4 regions of the Aneurinibacillus sp. XH2 genome follow, and region 3 is predicted to be linked to each of the others. Evidence: riboswitches for the same ligand, from Rfam matches in the RefSeq annotation. Region 3 holds a riboswitch; each other region holds the start of a gene.

Region 1 (5,796 bases), 600 kb from region 3:
ATGGGATACAAGTAATACGGCGGCAAATCATCCACAAGATGATATTCACCGATTTGCTGATCCTCCCACAACACAATGAGAAAAAGTTCGTAAACCGCAAGCACCTGTCCTTGCATCCCGTCAAACCGTTCTACTCGCATTCCTTCACTAAATTGTAAATGCATAATCTTTCCCTCCCTGTCCCCTTTTCATCCTTAACATTTTCAATTTTCTGTTTACTAATGCCGCTCTATTATTTGGTCAAAATTGTTTGCAGAACAAGTTTTTCTGCGACTTGATAGGGAAAAGTCTAGGGTCAAGTACTTTCCGTGACACCAGACTTTCCCTTCCTAGCTAATCAAAGAAAAGCAAAGGAGCAATAAAACTTCAAAAATAAAGGAGATTGGTTCTAAAACTCAGGGATTTAACCATCTTTACAACTCATCAAAACCGTTCTCTTTCGTTACCTTGGCATAAGTGCGGGATTTTCCCTCGAAAAAATCCGTTTTTGTTTGGTTCAGGGCTTCATCTGAGAACGGCCGGATCCACGGCATGCAATTATCCACTCCCTTATACGCTTTCTCAAGCCCCATCATGGACAATCGCTTATTTACAATAAACCGGATATAACGGTCAAATTCTTCAAAATCAATACCTTCGACTCCTGTCAGAACATGACGAGCCCATTTCATTTCCAATTCAACCGCTTGGTGCATTTTGTGATACACAAAGGCGCGGTTTTTCTCTGTATTTAACTCAGGATAATCGTTCAATAGAAGCTGAAACACTTCTCCGAAAAAGAACGTATGCTGAGCCTCGTCCCGCTGAATGTAGCTAATCATCTGACTGGTTCCCAGCATCTTCTGGTGACGAGCCAGATTGTAGAAAAAAGCAAACCCGCTGTAGAAGAAAACTCCTTCCAGAATCATGTCAGCGACAAGCCCCTCGAAGAAAGTCTGAGGACTTTTTTGATCCCGAAAACGCTGGTACATGTCTGCAATGAAAAGATTTCGCTCCAGCAACACCTCGTCATGTTTCCAGTATTCAAATACGTCTTTTTGAGTCTGGTAATCAACCAGGCTGGAGAGCACATAAGAATACGATTGATTGTGAATCACTTCCTGCTGGTTAATAATAGCGGCAATTGCCACCAGAGAGGAATCTGTAAAGTATTGCCCAACATCGGTCACAAAATTGGTCTGCATGCTATCCAAAACAGCAAGAAGCCCGATAATTTTCTTAAAAGCGTCCTGCTCGATCGGTGTCAATTCCGAAAACTGCTGCTTGTCCTTGTTCATCGGAATCTCGGACGGAATCCAGTGGTTGGAAATTAACACCTTGTACAGCTTATACATGGCCGGGTGTCGGATATCGTCCCAGTTTAATACCCCAGAACACTTGCCATTAATGATTTTGTTTGACTTGTTTGGAGCGTTTGTCTCAAAAACTTTCTGTTGCTGCAGCATTTCCGTTCCCCTTTCTGCTATTATGTGCAGGCTTCGCACTGATGAATCTCAATCGCACGGCTGCGGATGTAGTAGGTTGTCTTCAATCCCTGTTTCCAGGCCTCCATATGCAACCGTAGTAAATCCCTGGCATGGATGTCAGGACGGACATATAAATTGATACTTTGTCCCTGATCGAGATGACGCTGGCGGGCGGCAGCCTGTTTGATCGACCAGTGCTGATCCAGATGATACGCTCCCTTGTAGTACCACAGTGTGCGAGAAGACAAATCGGGAGCTGGATTGGCAATTTTGTATGTGGTCTTCTCTTCATAAGCGACCGGCTCGAACACTGGATCAACAGAAGCGGTGGAGCCAGCAATCAGCGACGTTGAGCCGGTTGGTGCAATGGCCATCAGATATCCGTTTCGAATGCCGCATACGGCTACTTCTTTCGCGAGTTCTTTCCACTCGGGAGAATCATAACGTCTGCGGACAAAATATTCTCCATTTTCCCACTCGCTGCCTGAAAAGAGCGGATAGGCTCCTTTTTCTTTCGCTAATTCCAGTGAAGCGCGAATGACTAAATAATTGATTCGTTCAAACAACCGATCGTTGAATCTAACCGCCTCTTCACTTTCCCATCTGATTTTATTGACGGCGAGCAGATGATGTAATCCAAAAGCTCCAAGCCCAATGCCTCGATACTTTTTGTTAGTATAGTGGGCCTGTAGAACATCAATCTGATTTACGTCAATCACGTTGTCCAGCATGCGCACCTGAATGGGAATTAATCGTTCCAATACGTTTGCGGGTACCGCACGCCCCAGATTAATGCTGGAAAGATTGCAGACAACAAAATCGCCCGGTATTTTCCGAATCACAATCTCTCCGTCCTGTAACACTTCTTCGCACACCGTTGTAGGAGACATGTTCTCTAGAATTTCCGTACACAAATTGCTGGAGTAAATCATTCCCGCATGTTTATTCGGGTTCGCGCGGTTAACAGTATCCCGGTAGAACATAAACGGAGTTCCCGTTTCCAACTGCGAGATCATGATCCGCTTCATGATTTCTATAGCCGGTACCGTCACACGGCTCAAGCTGGCATTACGGACGCACGCTTCGTAACGTTCGCGAAAGCTGCCTTGCCCCGGCTCCTCATCATAGAAATCCTCCAGAGAAAAGCCCATTACATTGCGAACTTCATGCGGATCAAATAAATAAAATTCCTCTCTGTTTTCTACCGCTTCCATGAAAAGATCAGGGATACACACACCCGTGAAGATGTCATGCGCCCGCAAGCGCTCATCACCGTTGTTCATTTTCAAATCTAAAAAAGCCAGGATATCTTTGTGCCATACATCGAGATAAACAGCAACGCTGCCGTTTCTTGTTCCAAGCTGGTCGACGCTTACCGCCGTGTTGTTCAGTTGGCGAATCCAAGGAATAACCCCGCTCGATTTGTTTTCATAGCCGCGAATGGAAGAGCCACGAGCCCGCACTTTTCCCATATATACGCCGATGCCGCCTCCCATTTTGGACAGCCGGGCAATATCGGTGTTGGAATCGTAGATGCCTTGCAACGAGTCATCAACCGTGTCCACAAAGCAGCTGGAAAGCTGGCCCCCCCTTGCTTTTCCCGCATTCGCCATAGTCGGCGTTGCCACCGTCATATACTGATGACTCAGTGCCCAGTAGGCTTCTTTCACCAGCGCCAATCTTTTTTCTCTGGGTTCTTGCATCATGAGGTGCATAGCAATGATCATAAATCGCTCCTGGGGCAGTTCAAACAGGTTGCCGGTGTAATCCCTGGCCAAATACCGCTCGGCAAGAGTAACAATCCCCAAATAAGTAAATAGCTTGTCCTTTTCGGGATCGATCTCTTGTTCCAGTTCCATAATGTCTTGTAAGCGGTAGGCCGTTAGCATCTCCTTTTGATAAATGCCCTTTTCCACTAACTGCTCCAACAGGTCGAGAAAAGAACCATAGGGACGAGAAAGTCTGAATGGGTATGCACGGCTTCGGGCCACTTCGTGATACAGCGCAATGATATATGCTCTAGCTGCAACATAGGTCCATTCCGGCTCCTCTTTAGAGATCAGCTCCGCGGCTGACATGGAAACGATTTTCGCCAGTTCTTGTTCCGTTAGTTCTTTGTGTTTCCCTTTCGCGAACGTACCCCGAATAAGCGCATCCGCATCTAATTGGGGAAAATCACTCAAGATATCGCTGATGAGTGAAGGAACCTGTTTATCCATATCAAAAACAAATGTTTGCAATTCTTCCATCTCCTTTGCGGTAATAAAAAAAGCATCCTCTCCCGTTGGGTATAAGGATGCTTGTAATAGGCAATGAAAAAAGGCATACCTGTGCCTAAGCTTAACGCGCCTAAGAAAGGGCAAACGCCCTCATGACTGATTACACCTCCCCATCCTCGTGGTTCCAACGGTGCTTTCTTTATGGCAGGTCTCCTGGCTTACGGATCATCGCTTCTCTATACCTTCCCATTTCAGTCTTATGAAACAGTGGTGAATCCAAGAGTTGCTCCCCGTTCACAGTGGCGGGACCGCGCCGGACTTTCACCGGTCTTCCCTTTTAAGTGTTTACCTGATCTCTTAGTAAGATAAAAAATCATGCAAACACACCATAAAGCTTACCTATATTTAGTTTTATAAGGAGATTATAACATAATATATTGTGGTTAATAAAGGAACCTTTTGGGCATTTCAGAAGAAAGCAGAACATTCCTTAACTTAAAGCGGCTCCCGGCAAAAACCAGGAGCCTTCCTTCATACAAAACGACTTCGCTTTTTTCTTTTCCACAAGTAATAAATGACAAGCACCGCGCACGCGGCCAAAACAAACGCGTCCCCGTAATGTAAATACGTTTTAATCTCCGCCCAATTCTCACCTAGAATCCAGCCTACATAGGCAAGGGCCGTACACCACATCGTCGTGCCAAGAAAACTATAGACAATAAAACGCAAAAATGGCGCACGTGCCATTCCCATAGGCAAGGAGATAAACGTACGGATAGCCGGAAGCAAGCGAGTAAAGAACCCAACACTATCTCCATGCCGGGCCAACCAGCGCTGCGCACGTCGTACTTCATGCAGCGGGAAGATGAACCTAAGCGGCCCCTCCAACAAATGTCCATAACGATGCCCGATGATATATGCGACAACGCAACCGATCGTGCCTCCAAAGCTTCCCGCCGCAATCGCAAAAACCAGGTCCATCTTGCCTTGAGAAGCCAAAAAACCGGCGAACGGCATAATTAGCTCGCTCGGAATCGGAATACAGGCGCTTTCTAGAAGCATGCCGAGAAACACACCCATATACCCCAGATAGTCGATAATGGCGGTAATCCAGGATCCAATCGTTTCAAGCATTTTTCCCATAAGTCCGTCCCCCTTTATCAACTATCCTATACACAAAATCAGTTTATAGAACCCTTGACCTCTTTGTTTACCTCAGCTTGGCCATCCACCGGATTTTCCAGAAGTTCACGAATGTATTCTTTTGTCCGCTCTGCACGTGGATCGATTACCTGTGCCCCACCAATCGTTTTTTCCCGCAAAATCGTAGAAGGCGGAATTTGTTCCGTCTGTAGATTCTCCAGATCGATTTTATAGGCCAGGTTTGCCAGACGCAACATATCGGTGGAACCCATATTAGTCGTTACATAAGGAGAAATAGCCTCCAGCACACGCGGCACTTTCCAGATACTCGTTCCACTTTTCGCCTTTTCAGCCAAAGCTTTCAAGAATTTACGCTGCCGCTCTGTCCGGCTGAAGTCGCCCATTTTGTCGTGGCGGAAACGCACATATTGCAGCGCTTTACGACCATCCAGGTGCTGATAGCCTTTTTTCAGCAGAATATCATAGTACCCATTATTTTCATACAAATAGTATTCCATGTCTTTTTCAACATACAAATCAACGCCGCCAAGCGCATCCACTACTTTTTCAAACCCTTTAAAATCGGTCACTACATAATATTGAATCGGAAGCCCGGTTAAATTCTCCACCGTCTCAGCCATCAATTCCGGGCCGCCAAGTTCATATGCAGCATTAATCCGGTTTTTTCTATGACCCGGAATTTCTACCCATGAATCGCGCAAAATAGAAAATAGATGCGCTTTTTGAGTTACCGGGTCGATGCTTACTACCATAATTGAATCTGAACGCGTAGACTCCTCATAATCACGCTTGTCCACACCCAACAATAAAATATTGACACGTTCTTTTCCCGTCCATTCCGGAAGCGATGTCGCGGTGCCCGGTTTCTGAATTTTCGTCGTGAAAGAATAAAAAGAATAGGCGTAATACGCACCTAACCCGATTCCGAATAATAACAAAAAAACAAA
Region 2 (5,796 bases), 1.5 Mb from region 3:
GATTGTAACAGGAAATACCGTGATCCTGAAGCCGGCCAGCCAAACGCCTGTGATTGCTTATAAGTTTTATGAACTGCTGGTGGAAGCCGGTCTTCCGGCGGGCGTGGTCAACTTCCTGCCAGGCCGTCCGGAAGTGATTGGTGATTACCTGGTTGACCACCCGAAAACACGCTTCATTAGCTTTACGGGTTCTCGCGCGGTGGGCCTGCGCATTCATGAACGTTCGTCTAAAGTGAAGCCGGGTCAAATCTGGATGAAGCGCCTTGTTGCCGAAATGGGCGGAAAAGACGCCATCATCGTCGACAAAGACGCCGACCTGGAGCTGGCGGCACAAAACATTGTGGCGTCTGCATTTGGTTTTTCTGGCCAGAAGTGTTCCGCATGCTCGCGTGCGATTGTGCATGAGGATGTATATGAGACCGTGTTAAACCGTGTGGTGGAAATCACGAAAGGTCTGAAGGTGGGCGATGTCCGCGATGCATCCAATTACACGGGCCCGGTGATCGATGAGAAAGCGTTCAACAAAGTGATGGAATACGTGGAAATTGGCAAGCAAGAAGGCCGGCTGGTGCTGGGCGGCAAGCCGGCGGGGGATGAAGGGTACTTCATCGAGCCGACCATCTTCGCGGATGTGGCTCCGAACGCGCGGATCATGCAGGAAGAAATTTTCGGCCCGTTTGTGGCGTTCACAAAAGTGCGCGACTTCGACCATGCGCTGGAAGTGGCGAACAATACGGAATACGGTCTGACGGGTTCGGTGTTCACCCGCAACCGTGAACATATGGCGCGGGCGCGTGCTGAGTTCCATGTGGGCAACCTGTACATTAACCGTAAATGCACAGGCGCGATCGTTGGCGTGCATCCGTTCGGTGGCTTCAATATGTCCGGTACGGATTCCAAGGCGGGCGGCCCGGACTACCTGTTGCAGTTCACGCAGCCGAAGCTTATTTCTGAAGTATTGTAATTTTTATTATAGAGGGGAGAATAACCATGAACGGTGCGACTTCTATGAGCAAAACACAAAGCATTATCGAAAAAACCGAGAAATACGGTGCTAATAACTATCATCCGCTACCGATCGTTATTTCTAAAGCGGAAGGCGTATGGGTAGAAGATCCGGAAGGCAACAAATATATGGATATGTTGAGCGCTTATTCGGCGCTCAACCAAGGCCATCGTCATCCGAAAATTATTCAGGCGCTCAAGGAACAGGCGGATAAAGTTACGCTTACTTCCCGTGCATTTCATAATGACAAACTGGGCGAGTTCTACGAAAAGCTTTCCAAGCTGACCGGAAAAGACATGATTCTGCCGATGAATACAGGCGCGGAAGCGGTAGAAACAGCAATTAAAGCAGTGCGCCGCTGGGCATACGATGTAAAGAAAATCCCGGAAAACAAGGCGGAAATTATTGTATGTGAAGGCAACTTCCATGGTCGTACGACGACCATTACGTCTTTCTCTTCCGATGAAAGCTATAAGCGTGGATTCGGGCCGTTTACGCCAGGCTTCAAAATCATTCCGTACGGTGACATCGAGGCATTAAAACAAGCGATTACGCCTAATACGGCCGCATTCCTTACGGAGCCGATTCAAGGCGAAGCGGGTATCGTGATGCCGCCAGAAGGTTTCCTAAAGCAAGCACGTGAAATTTGTAAGCAAAATAACGTACTTTTTGTAGCAGACGAAATTCAAACCGGATTTGGTCGTACAGGTAAACTGTTCGCTTGCGAATGGGAAGATGTAAAGCCGGACATGTATATTATGGGGAAAGCGCTTGGCGGCGGTGTGTTCCCGATTTCTGCTGTGGCTGCGGATAAAGAAATTCTCGGCGTCTTCGAACCGGGTTCTCACGGCTCCACGTTTGGCGGAAATCCGCTGGGCTGCGCCGTGGCCATCGCAGCGCTTGAAGTATTGGAAGAAGAAAACCTTGTGCAGCGTTCGCTGGAAATGGGCGAATACTTTAAAGAGAAATTATTGCAAATTGAAAATCCAATCATCAAAGAAGTACGCGGCCGTGGTCTGTTTATTGGCGTAGAGCTGACAGAGAAAGCCCGTCCATATTGCGAAGCGTTGAAAGATCTTGGTCTGCTGTGTAAAGAAACGCATGAAACAACGATTCGCTTTGCGCCTCCGCTCATTATTTCTAAAGAGGATTTGGATTGGGCAATCGCGAGAATCTATCAAGTATTGAAAAAATAAACAAACCGGTGTATGCTGTTTGTAAATGTGTATAGGACGCAATAGGTGCCCCATTTTCGGGGAGAATAGGGAAGAAAACACGCGGGCCCGCCACTGTAGCCGGGGAGCCGCTGACAGTCACTGGGCGATTCGTCTGGGAAGGCTGTTGGCACATGGTATTGATCCGGGAGCCAGGAGACCTGCCTATTGCAGCGGACTACTCGAGGAACAGGTAGCATTGAACCGGATGTGGCAAGTCCAGGTCTTCTTTGACCTGGGCTTTTTTATTCATCATGGTGACCAGCGCTTTGTTTTCCTGCGTCCTTACCATTTTCTTGAAACGGTAGAGAAAAGGATGGGGATGAGAAGGTGAAACAAACAACCAAGATTACGCTCGCGGACATATTGAGTCGTATCGTCCAGCCGGATGAACAGATGATGGGAGCGGTGCAAAAAAAAGTGGATAACTTAACCAAACCGCCAGGAAGTTTGGGAGTCTTGGAGGAAATGGTGATCCGCTTGGCTGGCATTCAACGGACAGAAGCGCCGACGTTGCGTAAAAAAGCGGTGGTAGTCATGTGCGGCGATCATGGTGTGGTCGAAGAAGGAGTGAGCGCGTTTCCGCCGGAGGTAACCGGATTGATGATGGATAACTTTGCGCGGGGAGGTGCTGCGATTAATGTGTTCTCGCGCCGGATGGGAGCGGAGGTGATCGTCGTCGATGTTGGAAGCAAGGCGAAAACATCTCCGGGCGTGAGAGCAGAAAAAGTAAGGGCAGGCACGAACAACATGGCGCAGGGGGCAGCAATGAGCCGGGAGGAAGCCGTAGCCGCCATTGAAGTCGGCATCCGGATCGCTGTGGAACTGGCCAGAGAGGGGTATCAGGCGGTGGCCTTAGGCGATATGGGAATCGGAAATACAACCCCGAGCACTGCTTTGACAGCTGCCGTAACCGGCCGTTCTGTAACTGAGCTGACAGGCAAAGGGACAGGCATTGATGAAGAGAAGCGGAAGGTCAAGGAGGCTATTATTGAGCGGGCACTTCATATAAATGGAATTGAAAAGAATTGGCGTGCCAAACTGGAGCCGATTGATGTGCTGGCGCGGGTCGGCGGGCTGGAAATTGCCGGATTGGTGGGATTGACTTTAGGGGCTGCAGCCAATCGAATGGCTGTTCTTGTCGATGGGGTGATCGCGGGCGCAGCCGCACTGATTGCGTATGAAATATGCCCGGCTGTGCTCCCGTATCTATTCGCATCGCATCTATCAGAAGAACCAGCCCATCGGGCGGCGCTTGAATATTTGGAACTGACTCCAGCGTTATATTTGCGCATGCGTTTAGGCGAAGGCTCAGGTGCAGTGCTTTTGTTCCCATTGCTGGAAGCATCGCTTGCTATGTTGAATGAAATGGCAACGTTTGCTGATTTAGGCTTATAAGAATCAACAACCCCCGCTGTCCTCCACAGCGGGGGTTTTATCCAGGAGAATGAACGTATCAGTAAGTCGGACGATTGACTTTTATGCTGGAAGCTTTATACTACCTAGGCAGAATCCCTCGCCTTCAATAGCGGGGGTAAAAGCAAAGGTGAAGGAGAGAACATATGAAAACAAACAGAAGAAATGTAACAATCGCAATGTTGGTTGCAACATTTCTGGCCGCTATTGAAGTGACGATCGTCAGTACTGCGATACCTAGAATCGTAAGTGATTTAGGGGGGATTACGCTTACGAGTTGGGTGTTTGCGGTATATTTGCTGACAACGTCCGTTACAACTCCGATTTACGGCAAGCTGGCAGATTTATTCGGGCGCAAAGTTATTTTTACGATTGGTACCGCCTTCTTTTTACTTGGTTCGATGCTATGTGGATTGGCGCAGTCGATGGAGCAACTGATTTTATTCCGCGCTATTCAGGGGATTGGAGCCGGGGCGGTACTGCCGGTGACGTTCACGATTATCGGTGATATTTATTCATTTGAAGAGCGAGCCAAAATTCAGGGATGGTTTAGCTCAATTTGGGGAATTTCCGGCATTGTTGGGCCGCTGGTGGGCGGATTTTTCGTTGATGTTTTATCGTGGCACTGGATTTTCTTTATTAATGTGCCGTTTGGCATTGTGGCTGTTATTATGTTGTGGCTATATTTGCATGAATCGTTCGAGAAAAAGAAACAACATATCGACTATGCGGGCGCAGTTACGTTTACCATCGGGATGTCAGCGTTGTTGTACGCATTCTTGACCGGCGGGCAGCAGTATGCCTGGACGTCTTCGGTTATTTTTGTTCTATTTATGACCGCGGCCTTGTTCCTGGCTGTATTCGTGTGGATTGAGATCAGGTCGCCGGAACCGATGCTGCCGCTGCAACTGTTGACCATCCGCAGTATTTCCGTTTCCAATCTGGTCTCTTTCATTATTAGCGCCGTGTTGATTGCGATAAACGCCTATTTACCGATGTGGATTCAAGGTGTATATGGAGAAGGAGCAACCAGTTCAGGATTGGCATTAACTCCGATGTCCATCGGTTGGCCGCTGGGTGCGATCTTGAGCGGACGTTTGATGCTTCGTATCGGTACACGCAATACGTCATTGCTGGGACTTGCCATCCTTATCTTTGCTTCGCTCTGGCTTGCGTCCGTCGGGATGGATACGTCACAGTTTGCGCTTATCGCGATTATGTTTTTTGCAGGACTTGGATTTGGCCTTTCGGTTACCGTGTTTACCGTTGTTGTTCAATCTTCAGTGAATTGGAGTTTACGTGGTGCGGCCACTGCCTCCAATTCGTTCGTCCGCACGCTCGGACAAACGTTTGGCATCGCGGTGTTCGGCACATTGTTTAATGCGGCGCTGGATCGCTATACGAAAGGGCACGGGTTAGCGGCCGGGACGGATATGAACCAATTGTTTAATCCGGAAGCAGTGCAGATGATTCCGGCGCAGATGCTTGACATCATGCGGGAAGGGTTGGCGTATGGGCTGCACCATGTGTTTGTTGTGTTGTGTGTATTAGCGGTGGCTTCCTTGCTTGTCGGGTTCTGGTTGCCGCGCAAAAATCCTGAACCTGACTCTGTTCGTACGCAATCATAAGGAGGAATCGTAGATGAAAGCGATCATGCTGCAGGGAACTTCATCTGATGTTGGCAAAAGCGTGTTATGCACCGCGCTTTGCCGCATCTTTTATGAGGACGGCTGGAAAGTGGCGCCTTTTAAATCACAAAATATGGCTTTAAATTCTTACATTACGCGCGATGGCAAAGAGATTGGACGGGCGCAGGGCGTGCAGGCGGAAGCGTGCCGGATCGAAGCGACGGCTGACATGAATCCGATTCTTCTGAAGCCCAAGAAAGACATGATTGCCGAAGTGATCGTACGGGGCGAGCACTACGCGGACATGGGCGCAGCTGCGTATCGGGAAGATTATGTGCCCAGGGCGCTGCCTATTCTGCGCGAATCGCTTGACCGGCTTGCAGCGGAATATGAGGTGCTTGTTATCGAAGGTGCAGGCAGCCCGGCGGAAATTAATTTGAAAGATCGAGATATTGCCAATATGAAAGTAGCGGAACTGGCCGATGCGCCGGTTTTGTTGGTGGCGGATATCGATCGGGGCGGTGTGTTCGCT
Region 3 (5,796 bases):
ATCGTCTCCAAGAATTGCGGGAAGTTTTGCAGATTACACGGTACGTCAGTCAGCATCAAAAACTTTGTCAGCGTCAACTGGCCTTCGCCCATGATGCGGAACGCGTGAGCCATCGCTTCCCGGTAGTAGCTTTCACGCACAATGGCCCCGGCTAGGGAGTGAAAGCCTGTTTCTCCGTATGTCCACAGATCTTTGACGCCTGGCATAACGACTGGAAAAATCGGTGACAGCAGACGCTGCAAATATTCGCCAATGAAGTAGTCTTCTTGGCGCGGTTTGCCGACTACTGTCGCCGGATAGATCGCGTCTTTGCGGCGGTACATTTTTTTTATATTGAACACAGGGAAATCATGTGTCCACGAGTAATAGCCATAGTGGTCGCCAAACGGCCCTTCCGGATGGCGCACGTGCGGCGGCACTTCACCGCAGAATGCGAACTCTGCTTGAGCGATTAGTTTATGCGCATGGTGGTCGATTTGTGTGACGTCCAGCTTGTCGCCCATCAGGAAGGAGGTGAAAATTAATTCCGGTAGCATTTCCGGCAGTGGCGCAATCGCCGTGACGATGAGCGCTGGTGGTCCACCGAGAAAAACAGTTACAGGTAAAGCCTGATTGCGGATTTCCGCTTCATGATGGTGAAACCCTCCGCCTTTATGGATTTGCCAGTGCATACCAGTTTGGTTTTTTTTCTGTACTTGCATGCGGTACATGCCGAGGTTGTGCTCTTTTGTTTCCGGGTGTTCGGTATAAACGAGCGGTAACGTAAAGAACGGCCCACCGTCGAGTTGCCAGCCTGTAAGCACGGGAAGTTTGTGTAGATCTACTTCTTTTTCTTCGACTTCCAGCACCGGGGCTTTGCTGTTGGGAACCGTGCGTAACCCGGTTTTGGCCACATCAAGCAACGGAGCCCGGTATTGCCAAAGCACACTCAGTTTCGGCGGAAATAGCTTATCCATTGCACCAATTAATTGTTTCACTAAATTTTCCGGACGTGGTCCGAATGCAAGTTCTACGCGTCGCTCCGTTCCGAACAGGTTCGTGATGACGGGAAATGAGCTGCCTTTCGGGTTGGTGAACAGCAACGCGGGTCCACCTTCAGCGATAATGCGCCGGTGAATTTCCGGAAGTTCCAGATACGGGTCAACCGGCGTGGAAATTTCCACGATGTCTTTTTCCCTTCGCAGCATTTCGATAAAACTTCGTAAATTGCTGTGCATATCATGCGTTCTCCTTGCCTTAAATTGTTCTTCTTTGCCTATTGTACATGGTTTACGTGTCTACTGCACATGAATTTATGCAAAAAGCGATTCTTTATGAAAATGCGTCGGAAAATCTATGATATGATGAGATAAAGAATAAAAGGGGAGGGAGCGGGAGCATTGATGAAACCGAAAATCGTTGTAACAAGGAAAATTCCGCAACAGGCATTGGAGCTTCTGGAGCGCACGGCGTCTTTGTATGTTTGGGAAAAAGAAGACAAGGTAATGCCGCGCGAATTGCTACTTAAAGAAATAAAAGATGCCCACGGCTTGTATTCTATGCTGGCCGATCGGATTGATACAGAAGTAATGGATGCCGCTCCGCATCTGCGGGTCATCAGCACGATGGCGGTGGGTTATGATAATATCGACATTGCCGAAGCGACGAAGCGCGGCATACGTGTTGGACATACGCCGGACGTGCTTACGGAAGCGACGGCGGATTTAGCTTTTGCCTTATTGATGGCTACCGCGCGCCGCTTGGGTGAAGGAATGGCTTGCATTAAAGAAGGGAAATGGAAGAATTGGTCGCCGATGTTTATGGCAGGGCAGGAGGTGTATGGTTCGACCCTTGGCATTATCGGAATGGGCCGCATTGGGGAAGGGGTCGCCCGTCGTGCCAAGGCGTTTGATATGCGTATTTTGTACCACAACCGGACACGGCGCCTGGAAGCAGAAGAAAAGCTCGGCGCCGTATATTGTTCGCTGGAGGAATTGCTGGATAAATCCGACCATGTGGTATTGCTAACGCCAGCCACAAAAGAAACGTACTATATGATGGGGGCAGCACAGTTTGCTCGCATGAAACGGACGGCTACATTTATTAACGTATCCCGCGGCACGAACGTGGACGAGGACGCGCTTTATCGGGCGCTGGTTAATAAAGAAATTTGGGCAGCAGGGCTTGATGTGTTTGAAAAAGAACCAATTCCTCCTTCGCATCCCTTACTTTCGCTCGATAATGTCGTAGCATTGCCTCATATTGGAAGTGCAACTGTACAGACACGTCTCCGCATGGCGATGGTAGCGGCGGAAAATGTGCTTCTAGGCGTAAAAGGCGAACGGTTAAGATATACGGCGAATCCCGATGTCTATGCATCATTATTATAAAGAAAAGATTCTGGATGGTGAAATATATGGCATACAAACTAGCTGCAATTGACATCGACGGAACGCTACTTACAGACGACTACCGGATTACAGAAAAAAACAAAAAGGCGTTGCGAGCAGCGGAAGAGGAAGGAGTACAAATTGTGCTTTGTTCCGGGCGCGCGCCTGTCAGCGTGCTTCCGATTCTTGAAGAAATCGGCATTCACGGTTATTTTATTTGTCATAACGGCGCGGTTACTACACACTCCAAAACGAAAGAAATTCTGCAGGAAAACGGTTTTTCTATGCAATCATTGAGAGGTGTGGTGGAGTACTGTCGCAGGGAAAATATTCACATGGACTTTTGCACCGCATTTGATATGTATACGGAAAGCATGGAGCGCGAAGACGTGCAACGGATGTACGCAAAATACCTCGCACAGCCAAAACTCATTCAGGATATGTTAACCGTGGAGGATAAGCTGGTTAAATTCACTTTATTTGGCACCGATGAACAGCTTAACAAAGCGTACGATGAATTTGCTGCGATGAATTTGCCGGTGCGGACGCTCCGCAGTGGTCCGTCTTATATCGATATTATTGATAAAGCGACTTCCAAAGGCGCGGCGCTAAGTAACCTTGCCGAATATTTAAATATTTCGCTGGCCGATACGATCGCTATCGGTAATTATTATAACGACCTTGATATGATTACTATGGCGGGAATCGGAGTAGCTGTGGCTAACGCACCGGAGGACGTAAAAGAAAAAGCCGACCTGATCGTCGCCTCTAATAATGAAAGCGGCGTGGCGGAAGCCTTGCAGCGTCTTGTGTTCGGGATGAAAAACTGCGTATAAAGACTTCCTTCGTATCGTTTCGCTGTTCATGTTGAGAAAATATGCATTCTATACAAATTTTTTCTTGAAATGTTAAAATATTATAGACAAAAAAGCGTCGAGACAGTATCATAAGAATAAAAATTGAATAAAGAGCGGGGAAAGGTGCAAATTGCCTGTGTGCTTTTTGCTTAAAAGGGAAGAACGGTGCAAATCCGACGCGGTCCCGCCACTGTAAATGGGGAGTGACTCCAGCAATATACGCCACTGTTTCTGTGATGAAATGGGAAGGTATGGAGAAGCGATGATCCATGAGCCAGGAGACCTGCCTTTCTCTAAGATGTTTCTGATTCTTCGGGGGGTGAGAATAAAGAAACGACAACAGTGTACAATACAGCTGGGCTTTTGTATGCTTTTTTTCTTGTATTGTTCCATTGTTTGTTATTGCAACATTTCATTGTATGTGAGGCCACCCTTGTATAAGGGTGGCTTTGTTTGTTATTGTGCATTGACATTTCTTTAAGAGCGAAGGGGGTAATGAGAAAATGGGTTTCAGAAATACATGGAAAAAGTATTTTGCTTTATTCACGATCTTCTTTCTTTTTATTTCTACAGTGTTAGGGTTTTCTTGGTTTCAACCGAAGCCGGCTTATGCTTCTATTGTACCAAAAATAAGAGGAGATTTGGGGAGCGATACTACAGTAACTCCTGATACAGTAACCGTACAAGAGCAGTCTACTGGCCATTCTGTTGGCATTGAAGAGGCGATTCAGACAGCGAGTCAGTATGCCCTGAGCCATAATCAACTATCTGAATGGGAAGCAATCGGGCTTGCGCGCGCTGGACAAGCGGTTCCGGCAAGCTATCTCGAAAGCATAGAACGGGAGGTCGCGGCCGCAAAAGGACAGTACCGTAAAGTAACCGACTATGAACGAATTGCTTTAGCGGTCAAAGCGGTAGGCGGTGATCCGACCGCAATCGCCGGCTATAACTTCATCGAAAAAATTTACAACAATTCTCGCATGACAAACCAAGGGCTCAACGGACCGATTTTTGCTTTAATCGCCCTTGACTGCGGAGATTACAAAACGCCTGAAGATGCGCAATGGAATCGCGAGAAGCTTATTGCTTACATTGTGCAACATCAATATGCGGACGGAAGTTGGCCGCTTTCGCCCGGAGCCGAAAGCAATCTCGATATAACGGCGATGGCGCTGACCTCTCTTGCGCCATACAAAAACCGTCCTGAAGTGCAAACGGTTGTTGATAAGGCGGTTGCTTATTTATCGGCTCAACAAAATGAAACGGGCGGATACACATTTCGTTTTTTGGGGGACGTAACGGAGCCGAGCGAGACTACAGCCCAGGTGATTATCGCTTTAACCGCGAATGGCATAGACCCGACTTCAGCCGCTTTCACAAAATCAGGAAAAAATTTGTTGCATCATTTACTTTCATACCGGCAGTCGGACGGAGGCTTTGTCCATGTAGCGGGCGGAAAAACGGATAGGATGGCTACGGAACAAGCGTTGCAGGCGCTGGTAGCATATGATTTATTTACGAAGGGGAAATCTCCGCTTTATCGCTTCGCGGCTCAGCCTTCACCACCAACATCGGAAAAACCTCCAACGGAACCAGGGTCGCCGCTTCCCGATGGATCAACACCGCCTGAAGGAGGAACGCCCCCGAATACACCTGTTCCTGTAAAAAAAACAATTACGCTATCCGTAATCGGGGATAGTCAGCGCGGCGTCATTTTGCCTGCTCAGTCGGTAGAGCTGAAGGAGGGGGACACAGCCTATACCGTTCTCCGGCGTATGTTAGGCAATAAAGTAGAATCTCGCGGTTCCGGGGCGACGCTGTACGTAGAAGCCATTGATGGGCTGGGGGAGTTTGATCGCGGTCCGCAGAGCGGTTGGATGTATTCGGTTAACGGCTGGTTTCCCAATTACAGTGCAGGCATTTATATGTTAGAAGATGGGGATGTTGTAGCCTGGCGCTATACGCTTGATCTCGGCAAGGATTTAGGTGCGTATTTTCTTGCGGATACGTACAAAGATGGAACATTTTCCATTCCGGCGCATGTTGAAAATGAACTTAACCGTATTGGTCTTACGCCGAATAATACACAGCCGATAAGCAAAGTGGCCACAACGACGGTTGTGCTAAATGCTGCCGAAAGAATGGATGCCAGGCAAGCGGAGCAGATAAAGCAATCGTTGGCTAATCATACGGTATCGTTACAACAGTCCGTTTCAGCCGCTGTCGAAAGCGTAATTAAAGATAATATGGATGAAGTACAACTCATCGTTCCAGCGCAAGCTTTATCCAAAACAACTTCGCTCACGATTACCGAACAGATGGTTCAACGTCCGGAGCTTGTCTCTGGGATATATGATTTCGGGCCGGATGGTACGAAGTTTAACAAATCGATATACATTATGATAAAAATTCCTATCGAAACGGAGCAATTACACGCTCTTGTATTGGCATGGCTGGACGAGCAGAAAAATGAGTGGATTCCGATCCCCGCAGTATTGGATGCGAAAACAGGTATTATTATCGGAAAAGTGGATCATTTCACAAAATTTGCGGTGATCGATCGCAGCAAA
Region 4 (5,796 bases), 960 kb from region 3:
CCCAAGTTTTTAAAATTTATTTCACAGAATTTCTAATATAAAGAACTGGTTGACTGAAGCGCAATCAGTTCTTTGTTGATTTAGAAAGAGGGGTACAACCAATATTTCGGAAAAATTGTACGCTAAATCTAAAAATATTGGTATATAAGGATAGTTATGGAAATGAACAGTTAAAATCCATCGTCTACCGCAAGGATTCTCATTATGTATGTTTTCATGTAAAATGAGTTTGTAGCTTACCTATGAGGGATAGAAACAACCTTATAGCTGGCTTGCAAAATCATATTTGCAACTATCTCACTAAAAAAGCTGAAATTTTGCAATAAAAATTTAATGAAATGGTAAAAGATACCCCGTTATCCATATGGATGGCGGGGATTTTTTGCTGTTACTTTAATCTAAGTCAGCCTACTTAATGAACGTTATCAGACGTAAAATCTCAAGAAAGATATTTCTAGTAGGTACATGCCGCTTCAAGGACAACTTTCAGAAAATAGAATAATAAATACCTATACACAACGAATGAGAGATGAAAATAATGAGCAATTTTCACAGATGCATACAGGGTAATGCTGTGATTTCATGTCCCACTGGAGCAACGGGAACCAATACCGTAGGAAGAAAAATACAACGCAGATTAAATGCAAATGATAGACTATCCATTAGGCTCGAATTCACAACTGGAATTAATCCAATTGGAAATAATCTGACATCCTATACACTTCCTTCACTTATGGGAACAAAAATTGCACCATAAAAACGTGATGGAGAATAGTAAGTAAGTTACATTTGTTTGCTTACGTCCGATAATCTCTTTATGCATAACAGATTATGCATAACAGAGCTTATCGGACGTTGAGCATCAAGCTGTAGATTTACAATTCTTTTGTACATTAACGATTTAAGAACCCTAAATGAGGATTTTTCCTATATTAGGTTTTTTAAGGTCTTGGATTGATTAAAATCCACCTTCATAAGGAGTAAAAGGTATTTGCAGCCTATTCTCAACTACACGTAGACGTTGATTTAACCGATTTAGCCTTCTTGTATGACGTTCCACCGTATTTTGCAGCTGATTTACTTGCAAGGTTAGTTCATTTACACGCCTTTCAAGTTGATTAACTCTCCCAAATAGTTGTGGTTGTCTCTCAAGGTCAGGATAAACGTAGTAATCATATTGTTGTATGTCCGGACTATACTGCTGCACATAATTTGGATCATGATACCAGTACATCGAGTATACCTCCTTTATATTTCGAGTGTTAGCGCTCATCATAAATTATGTTTATATATAGGTTTATGACATAGACAAAAACCTATATTCAATGTGAATTCGTCACCTACGCTTCGCTTGGAGATGGGGGCTTCTAAGGTAATCATACCTAACAGTACGAAATTTACTTAGCTATCGAGCCTGTTCCATGCTCTATTTATAGTTATGTTAACAGTCGCAATCCTTCATTTTGACATTGGTAGCAGCATTCTAGTCCCTGTTTGCCACAAAACCACATTCACAGCGAAAGGTGAGCTCAGACAGAGATAGAGATTCCTTTACTTGGCCGCAACAGGAAACGGCAATATCCCCTTACCCGAAGACCTTCAGAAGCTTATCGATACAGGCAAACGGGAAGTACATACAGAAAACGGTCAGCTTGTCCTAAAGAATTCGAAACCTGACTACGTATTCACATGGATGCCAGAACAAAAATAACTCGGTGTAGCCGGGTCTTATTTTTAATCATATGGTCTGTATTTCTTCCTTAACTCTTCAAGCTCTTACTTTTTTTTCTCTACATCGATTTTTAGGAACAGACTATCCCGTTGCAGTTTTTTGATGGGGATAAGTTTGCCGTTCTTAATTAACTGGCTTAGACGTGCACGACTAATCCCTAGGTATTCAATAGCTTCAGCCGAGCTCAAGACTTCCTTTGCGATAAACTGTTTTAACTCTTTTGTACTGTTAAAGGTATAGTTCATTTTTCAATCCTTTCTTTATATAAGTGTAATACGAAATTCCAGATGACAAGAGCTGATAAGATACATGCCAAAGTAATGGATATCTTATCAAGTGTAGAAGGATTTTTGTAATTAATGGTACTTAGCACATAGACCACTAAAGCAATTATCCATACTTGTGATTTCGAAAATTTCTTAAGCATATTTTTAACTTAGATAGGGAAGGGTCAGTTCCCTTTCTTCGTTTGAAAAATTTCAGGTGTTATTTACGTGAGCGGCGCCTTTTTCTAAGGCGTCTCAGACTAGTGACAAATGCCCAGTACTTCTGCAGCTTTTACCGTAGAAAAACCTTCAAGAATCAGTCGAACGGCCGTCACACGCTGCCGGAAAAAAGCATCAGAAATCGCACGCTCTTCCTTTCGTAATGCTTCATTCGTAAGTTTGTAATCAGTGATTTTTTCATAACATAATCCGCTCCTTATCATTGTGATGATAAGAGCCAGTATTGCCAAATAACCGTTTGTTAACCCCTTAATCGGTAGCTATATATTTGCCAAATGAGACGGCTTCGACCATGGAAATTTGAAAAAGAATTCCCTGCTTTAGAATCAAATAATGTGCAAAATTACCAATGTTGTGTTTGCAAAAAGATAAAATCAAATAAGTTCCATGTTCCGCTTCTTCTTGTTTCTACGATTGATTAAATAACGGATGAATATTTCTGTCTCGTATTAGGAAAAAATGGAATTGGTAAATCGCCCCTTTTTCTCATCACAATACGAACGTTGAAAGAGCAAAAAAGATGGATATAGGAGGAATGGAGATGGCTATGTATGATAGGAAGCAACCCTATGTAATACAAGAGAAACCCGGAAAAAAAGCTTATTGTGCTTGTGGTTTGACTGGGAACCCTCCGTATTGTGATGACTCTCACAAAGGGACAGGAAAACAGCCGTTCATTGTGAATATTGAAGAACCGAAAACAGTCGCGATTTGCGGGTGCGGAAAATCCGGGAATTTACCGTAATGTGATGGTACCCATACCAAACTTTAATCGCCTTAAATAGTTGAATTTCGCCCCTGTCTGCCAAAAGGCAGGGTTTCTTATTTCTTTTGATTCGATCTACATGAAAGTAATAGTAAGCCTGAGTCTTATAAATTGGGTTGGCGCTGTTACTAGTATTCTGATTTCTTTCCTGTACTAAAGTCTATAATTTTTCAAAAAATAAGTGTTTACCAGTAGAATTATTTTCAAATTCATGTTATCATGGGCTCACTTACAACTGTATATGTAAACTTTACGGTGTTCAAAGTTCCACCAGATGCTGGAATGGAGAACTTAAAAGGGAAGTTCGGTGCAAATCCGACGCGGTCCCGCCACTGTGAAGGGAAGAACACTGCTGATATTAAACCCACTATTTCTGCCTGTGAAATGGGAAGGGGGCGGTTGTTCGTCAGACCCGAAGCCAGGAGACCTGCCGTGAAGAGAAACACTGCAAAACCACGAGGATGGTGAGGTGTTCAAAGGGGCATATAACACAGGCACGTAGATTGATTTTGCGCTTTTGTTTACCGAAGCATCTTTTCTGTGGGAAAAGATGCTTTTTTATTTTCATTATTAAAGGATGAGAGCGCAACTTGCTAGATTTTCTTATTGCTGATAGAAATTGCATGTATGAAAGGGAGGAAGAAGTGAATGAAAAGAAAACGTATGCTCTCGTTTGCTGCAGTTGTTGCGGGGTTCGCGCTTTATTTTTCGCTTAACGAACCTAACACTGCTTATGCGATGCACATTATGGAAGGCTTTTTGCCAGTAGGTTGGGCCGTTTTTTGGTGGGTGCTGTTTTTACCTTTTTTCCTGATGGGACTTCGTTCTCTTAAGCGATTAACAAAAGAGCAACCGGAGACGAAATTGCTTCTCGGGTTGGCGGGCGCATTTGCATTCGTTTTGTCAGCGCTGAAAATTCCATCCGTGACAGGAAGCAGTTCTCATCCGACCGGGACGGGATTGGGGGCGGTATTGTTTGGCCCGCTGGCGATGACAGTGTTAGGAAGCTTTGTGCTTTTGTTTCAGGCCGTACTCTTGGCACATGGTGGACTAACCACATTGGGTGCAAATGCGTTTTCCATGGCCGTGGTTGGGCCGTTCGTAGCATATAGTGTGTACCGATTGACTGTTCGTTCAACGGGAAAGCAACGTTTGGCCGTTTTTCTGGCGGCGGCATTAGCCGATATGGCGACTTATGTTGTTACTTCTTTACAGTTGGCGCTGGCATTTCCGGCGGCAAGTGGCGGAGTGCTGGCTTCTTTCGCAAAGTTTGCTGGAATTTTCGCGGTTACTCAGATTCCGCTCGCGATTAGCGAAGGGTTGCTGACGGTGCTGGTATGGAACTGGCTTATGGTGTATAACAGACAAGAATTAAACACGCTGCAATCTATTAAACGGGGAGCGTAATTCTTTATGAAAAATTCGGTTTGGAAAATGAATGTGTTGATTATTTTGGTAGTAGCTGCGTTGATGGTGATTCCGCTTGTCATGATTAAAGATTCGGATTTTGGCGGAGCGGACGGCGCGGCGGAACAGGCGGTGACAGAAATGGCACCAGAATACAAACCGTGGTTCGAGCCGCTTTTTGAACCGCCGGGAAGTGAGACGGAAAGCCTTCTATTCGCGCTTCAGGCGGCCTTTGGCGCCGGTATTATAGGGTATGGCATCGGTTATTATAAGGGTCGGGCTACAAAGCGGGAATGTTCGGATGAAGATTCAGCTTGATACGCTTGCTTATACGAATCGCCTGCGCCATGTATCTCCGATTCAGAAACTGGTAATTGGCATTACTATGCTTTGTTTTGTTATGGTGGCGCACGCGCCTACTCACATAGCAGTTTTTGTATGGATGAGTGTCTGGATTGTGGGCTATGCCGGCATTCCTTGGCGTATTTATTTGCGGCTATTGGGGGCAATTTCTTTATTTCTTGCGCTTAGCTTGCCGCCAATTATGCTGGAAATTACGGCGCGGTCAATAGCGGAGATAACAGAGCAGACGGTATTTATTTATTCTTTCGGAGTTTTTCATGTATATATTGGCGTGGCCGGTATGAAGAAAGCGAGCGCGTTATTGCTTCGTTCGCTTTCTTCCGTTTCTTGTTTGTATTTTATTTTGTTGACGGTTCCATTTACGGAAATTTTAGCCGTGCTGCGGCGGATTGGTGTCCCTTGTATGGTGACAGATTTGTTGCTTGTTATGTATCGGTTTGTTTTCGTGTTTTTAGAAACGGTGGAACAGCTTTGGATTGCCTATAAAGCAAGGGGAGCCCGACATGGATTCTCGCGCAAGATGCGGGATGCCGGCGGATTGGTTGCGCGATTATTTGCCCGGACAGTACAGCGTTATCAGCAGCTTTCGATTGGACTTGCGGCGCGCGGATTTGATGGAGACTTGAGGGTATTAGCTTCTTCACATGCTTTTGTTTCGAGAAGATACGCGGCCGAGGCGGCAGCAGTTTTTTTGCTGTTGGTTGCGCTTGAATGGTGGACGGGAAGGTGAGAAGAATGGACTGGCTTTTGGAAATCGAGGATGTGTGCTACACATACCCGGGAAGTGAAACTCCTGCTTTGAATGGTCTGACAATGCGGGTGCCCAGAGGCAAGCGCTGCGCACTACTCGGACATAACGGCTGCGGAAAATCGACATTGTTTTTGCATATGAACGGAATTTATGCACCAGAACGCGGGGTCGTGAAGTGGAAAGGGGAAGCATTCTCTTATCGGCGTACGTTTCTCAGCCAAATCAGGCAGAAAGTCGGACTGGTCTTTCAAGATCCGGAACAGCAACTTAT

The links. Region 3 has a riboswitch for cobalamin ahead of ACH33_RS13535 (S-layer homology domain-containing protein). Riboswitches for the same ligand answer to the same signal wherever they lie in the genome.
Region 1: it holds a riboswitch for cobalamin, as region 3 does, so the genes downstream of both, ACH33_RS16590 (ribonucleoside-diphosphate reductase subunit alpha) here and ACH33_RS13535 (S-layer homology domain-containing protein) in region 3, are expected to answer to the same signal.
Region 2: it holds a riboswitch for cobalamin, as region 3 does, so the genes downstream of both, cobT (nicotinate-nucleotide--dimethylbenzimidazole phosphoribosyltransferase) here and ACH33_RS13535 (S-layer homology domain-containing protein) in region 3, are expected to answer to the same signal.
Region 4: it holds a riboswitch for cobalamin, as region 3 does, so the genes downstream of both, ACH33_RS00215 (energy-coupling factor ABC transporter permease) here and ACH33_RS13535 (S-layer homology domain-containing protein) in region 3, are expected to answer to the same signal.

What each region holds. Positions count from the first base shown of each region.
Region 1 covers NZ_CP014140.1:3,342,227-3,348,022, forward strand. Annotated here, with positions in the region: gene ACH33_RS16580 (hypothetical protein) at 1-164, opposite strand, end outside; gene ACH33_RS16585 (ribonucleotide-diphosphate reductase subunit beta) at 414-1,442, opposite strand; gene ACH33_RS16590 (ribonucleoside-diphosphate reductase subunit alpha) at 1,466-3,685, opposite strand; cobalamin riboswitch at 3,872-4,091, opposite strand; gene ACH33_RS16595 (DedA family protein) at 4,217-4,828, opposite strand; gene ACH33_RS16600 (LCP family protein) at 4,867-5,796, opposite strand, start outside.
Region 2 covers NZ_CP014140.1:610,167-615,962, forward strand. Annotated here, with positions in the region: gene pruA (L-glutamate gamma-semialdehyde dehydrogenase) at 1-964, shown strand, start outside; gene ACH33_RS02925 (ornithine--oxo-acid transaminase) at 1,009-2,202, shown strand; cobalamin riboswitch at 2,229-2,403, shown strand; gene cobT (nicotinate-nucleotide--dimethylbenzimidazole phosphoribosyltransferase) at 2,551-3,618, shown strand; gene ACH33_RS02935 (MDR family MFS transporter) at 3,783-5,264, shown strand; gene ACH33_RS02940 (cobyric acid synthase) at 5,278-5,796, shown strand, end outside.
Region 3 covers NZ_CP014140.1:2,738,348-2,744,143, reverse strand. Annotated here, with positions in the region: gene ACH33_RS13550 (UbiD family decarboxylase) at 1-1,217, opposite strand, end outside; gene ACH33_RS13545 (2-hydroxyacid dehydrogenase) at 1,383-2,369, shown strand; gene ACH33_RS13540 (Cof-type HAD-IIB family hydrolase) at 2,396-3,205, shown strand; cobalamin riboswitch at 3,331-3,531, shown strand; gene ACH33_RS13535 (S-layer homology domain-containing protein) at 3,730-5,796, shown strand, end outside.
Region 4 covers NZ_CP014140.1:37,987-43,782, reverse strand. Annotated here, with positions in the region: gene ACH33_RS00235 (hypothetical protein) at 959-1,273, opposite strand; gene ACH33_RS18940 (hypothetical protein) at 1,556-1,711, shown strand; gene ACH33_RS00230 (helix-turn-helix domain-containing protein) at 1,777-1,920, opposite strand; gene ACH33_RS00225 (hypothetical protein) at 2,259-2,468, opposite strand; gene ACH33_RS20300 (CDGSH iron-sulfur domain-containing protein) at 2,759-2,983, shown strand; cobalamin riboswitch at 3,241-3,453, shown strand; gene ACH33_RS00215 (energy-coupling factor ABC transporter permease) at 3,653-4,411, shown strand; gene ACH33_RS00210 (energy-coupling factor ABC transporter substrate-binding protein) at 4,418-4,729, shown strand; gene cbiQ (cobalt ECF transporter T component CbiQ) at 4,713-5,504, shown strand; gene ACH33_RS00200 (energy-coupling factor ABC transporter ATP-binding protein) at 5,510-5,796, shown strand, end outside.